Regions from separate parts of the Peribacillus sedimenti genome, predicted to be linked through region 1. Evidence: riboswitches for the same ligand, from Rfam matches in the RefSeq annotation. Region 1 holds a riboswitch; the other holds the start of a gene.
The links. A riboswitch is a leader RNA that binds a small molecule or an ion and turns the genes downstream of it on or off. The one in region 1 is predicted to bind S-adenosylmethionine.
Positions count from the first base shown of each region.

Region 2: another riboswitch for S-adenosylmethionine. It lies ahead of V1500_RS01260 (methionine ABC transporter ATP-binding protein); the one in region 1 lies ahead of V1500_RS13475 (phosphoadenylyl-sulfate reductase).

Region 1 is NZ_CP143547.1:2,723,397-2,725,600, reverse strand. Features, by position in the region: gene V1500_RS13480 (hypothetical protein) at 118-252, shown strand; SAM riboswitch class I at 591-698, shown strand; gene V1500_RS13475 (phosphoadenylyl-sulfate reductase) at 972-1,685, shown strand; gene sat (sulfate adenylyltransferase) at 1,749-2,204, shown strand, end outside.
Region 2 is NZ_CP143547.1:225,866-228,069, forward strand. Features, by position in the region: gene V1500_RS01255 (alpha/beta hydrolase) at 1-602, opposite strand, end outside; SAM riboswitch class I at 798-897, opposite strand; SAM riboswitch class I at 1,076-1,179, shown strand; SAM riboswitch class I at 1,265-1,365, shown strand; gene V1500_RS01260 (methionine ABC transporter ATP-binding protein) at 1,477-2,204, shown strand, end outside.

The sequences.
Region 1 (2,204 bases):
TTAAATCATAGTGCTGAAGCTAAAAAACGATCATTCCTTTATTCTGAGTATATAAGGATCAGTGAACAAAACAATAACCCGCATTAGTATATAGGAAAAATTCAAGGAGGGGATAGTATGGTCAATTATTATTTGATCATGGATGTTATTCAAGACAAACAACAGCAATTTATATCTGAGGCGCAGAACTCTAATCGTATGAAGAAAAATCAAAAACAGCCGTCTAATTGGCTTCAAAGGCTATTTGCTTAATAAAGAATCTAGGGAGAAACAACAACTTGAACAGCAGGATTGTCAATAAGCTAAAACCGGTGGAAAAGTTGTTTATGCGGTTAGGCGCTTGCCTCCGTTGTTTTTTTTGTGGCCAAAATTGATTAAAATTACGCTTTGCTTTGAAGGGAGAGGTGGAACAGCCGGAAATAAGTGATATTACCTATTTAAAACTCAAGCCAGTAATTCCTTTTGAAGTTTCGGGATTTCGTTAATCCAAAAATTTTTTGTCAGAAATTTTTAATTTTTAAATTCCGAGTAAATTAATATGAAAACTATATTGACACTATTTGATATTGTGGTATTATTTTAAATAGTTAAACTTATCGAGAGCGACGGAGGGAATTGGCCCAATGATGTCCGGCAACCTGCAATGCTTGCAAGGTGCTAACTCCAACAAAATGTAGAATCATTTTGGAAGATAAGGGTTTTATGTATCAACATTGCCTGAAATCTTTCTAAAATGAAAGGTTTTTATTTTTATATTGAGATTAAGAGTGCTCACATTCCATTATCCAATAAAAAAGGCGGCATCTTAAACTGAAAACAAATATACAGCTGACTAGACAAACTAGAGGCGGTATTGACACATTCCATTTCTGGAATTTTGTTAATGCTGCCTTTTTTATTTGGTTCATGAGATGATAATAATATTTTTTCTTTAAAACAAATGGTAAATGAATTGAGAGGGGGGGACAGATATGACTAATTTATTGCTTCACAAGGACTTTGATACTTTCAACCCCATTGAATTTGACATTGATAATCCGACTAAGGGAGCTCTCAATGTCTTGGAGTGGGCCTATGGACATTACGGCGATGAGCTGGTTTATGCCTGCAGCTTTGGAATTGAAGGAATCGTTTTAATTGACTTGATCTCTAAGATTAACACACAGGCCAGAGTGATCTTCCTGGATACAGATCTCCATTTTAATGAGACCTACCAATTAATTGATGAAGTAAAAACACGATATCCGCAGCTGAGAATTGAAATGAAAAAGCCGGACCTTACATTGGAGGAGCAGGCTTCACAATATGGAGATGAATTGTGGGCGAGAGAGCCAAACAAATGCTGCGAGATAAGGAAGGTAATACCGCTGCACCAGGTGCTTTCCGGACCCGCTGCCTGGCTGTCCGGGTTAAGAAGGGAACAGTCCGAAACTAGGAAAAATACACAATTTATAAATAAAGATAATAAATTTAAATCCATTAAGATCTGTCCATTGATCCATTGGACATGGAAGGATGTATGGAGATACGCCCACAAACAGGGATTGCCGTATAACATCCTGCATGATAGGGGGTATCCCAGCATAGGCTGTGAAAAGTGTACCAAACCGGCTTTCAGTGAGGATGACTTGAGGGCAGGCCGCTGGAGCGGATCAGGCAAGACGGAGTGCGGCCTCCACATATAAAGAATATTTAAAGATAACTGACACACGATTGAAGAACGGAAATATTAGAATGGAGGATTATATATGACATTAAGCATTCCGCATGGTGGAACTTTGGTCAACCGTTTAAATCCCAATTACAAATTTGACCACATCCTGAAAGAAATCGAATTAGATAATATGGCGCTTAGTGACCTTGAACTTATCGCTACAGGAGGCTACAGCCCTATTACCGGATTTCTGACCAAGAAGGATTATGAATCAGTGGTGGAAGGCATGCATCTTTCTACAGGAGAGGTATGGAGCATTCCGATCACGCTTCCTGTCAGTCAGGATGAAGCAGATTCCATATCTGTCGGCGACGAGGTAAGGCTGGTTCAACACGGCACTACCTACGGAGTTATCACAGTCCAGGATATCTATGCGCCTGACAAAGAAAAGGAAGCAAGGGAAGTTTATAAGACTGACAGCCAGGAACACCCTGGAGTGGCTAAACTATTCAGCAGAGGCAATGTCTATGTTGGAGGTCCAGTTCACCAG
Region 2 (2,204 bases), 2.5 Mb from region 1:
ATTTCGTATGAACATTGAGCGGGTACTACGTGGTCTTCGGGTGAAACAAATAACTGCACTGGGCATGACACTTTTTTCAATCCTTTTTTTGCGTGTTCCATTAAAGAAAGAAGCGAATGAACAGCAGTTAAAGGAACTTTTGAATAGGTAATTTCCTGTGCGGTAGAATCATTGATATCAGGCGTTTCATCGGCAATAAAACGTGGTGCACCCAAGCCTTTATATGGTTCTAGATCAGGGACGCGCAATGCCGCGTTAATGCAAACAATCCCATCTATCATATATTTTCCGGCGAGGTCAAGGGCCAAAGCCCCACCCATGGATTGACCCACGACAAATATCTTATGGCACGTCTTTTTCAACTGAAGAAAAGCAGTCTCCAAATCTTCAATCCAGTCTTTGTGATTAAAATTTTCCATATCTGCCGCGTTTGTACCATGCCCTCTTAATCTGGGTGCATAGACAGTAAAGCCAGCATTTGCAAATTGTTTTCCTAAGTATTCAACACTCTGTGGTGTTCCATTAAAGCCGTGGCAAAGAAGGATTCCTATCTTATTACCAGAGATAAAAAAAGCTTCTGCTCCAGAAATAACTGTTGTCATATTAATTCTCCTTTCAAGTTAAGAAAATGCCAGTTTTATACTGAGAGTCTCAAAAAAATTTACTGGTAAGACCAAAGCAGCTAGTTTGATAGTAAATGACTGGGTACGTTTAATACACTCAGGCAGTCGTACATATAGAAACGTCCGGGAATCAAAAAAAACTTTCTTGCCTGGCTGCAAAGAAAGTTTTTACATTTCTTATCAACCAAAGCAAAGCTTTGCTGGTAGGAGCACCTTACAGGGCAGGTTGCTGTGAAGTCATTAAGCCAGATCTCTCGTTCACTCTTAATAAAATATAGATTTTTATATATTTCAACTGATATGTTATTAATCCAATAAAATTACTTGGTTTTAATATTATCGCGTGTTTTGAATAATGTCAATCTTTAAAAAGTAAAAAATTTCAAATCATAAAAACCGTTGACAAATTTGCGAACTATCAGTAAAGTAGGAATCAATTGAAAAACGAAAGCTTCTTATCAAGAGAGGTGGAGGGAATTGGCCCGATGATACCTCAGCAGCAGATCCCTATTGGATACTGTGCTAACTCCAACAAGCAGTGCTTGGGAGATAAGAGGAGAAAACAATCGATTGATACGAATGTGGCCTCTTCTTTTCTGGGAGAGGTTTTTTGATTGGAATAATTTCATAGAGTTTTATATTTCTTATCCAGAGAAGCTGAGGGACTGGCCCGATGAAGCTTCGGCAGCGGACATATGTACCGTGCCAATTCCAGCAGGCAGCCTTGCCTGGAAGATAAGAAGGGGCTTATTTTTACTTGTATAACCCTCTTCTTGACACTTCAGGAAGAGGGTTTTTTGTACTTCATATAAAGATTAATACATATTGAAATGCAGCATAAGGAGGTATACATGTGATTACTTTTCAAGCCTTGAAAAAGGAGTATGTAACAAAAGGCAAAACATTTGCCGCTCTGGACGGCATAGACCTGCATGTGGAAGAAGGGGAAATTTATGGAGTAATCGGGTTCAGTGGAGCTGGAAAGAGCACATTAATCCGATGTGTCAATTACCTGGAAAAGCCCACATCAGGTAAAGTCATTGTCAATGGCCATAACTTTGCTGAACTTTCTGCACAGGAGATAAGAAGGGTTAAACAAAAAATAGGGATGGTATTTCAGCACTTTAATTTGCTTCAATCTAAAACTGTTTTTGCTAATGTCGCCATGCCGCTCATCTTGCAAAAGGTCCCTAAGAAAGAAATCAAAAAAAGAGTGGATGAACTGCTTGAATTTGTCGGACTTAAGGACAAGGCTGGCGCCTATCCTGAAAACCTGTCGGGAGGCCAAAAGCAGCGTGTCGGGATAGCTCGTGCGCTTGCGACTCAGCCATCCATCCTCCTTTGTGATGAAGCAACGTCGGCATTGGACCCGCAGACCACAAGCTCCATTCTGCAACTATTGAAAAAAATTAACGAAGAATACAACATTACGATTTTAATGATCACCCATGAAATGTCGGTGATCCGGGAAATTTGCGACAAAGTAGCTGTGATGGAGGCCGGAAAGATAATTGAAAGCGGATCGGTGTTTGAGGTTTTCTCCAACCCCCAGACGCAGACAGCGAAAAACTTCGTCAGCAC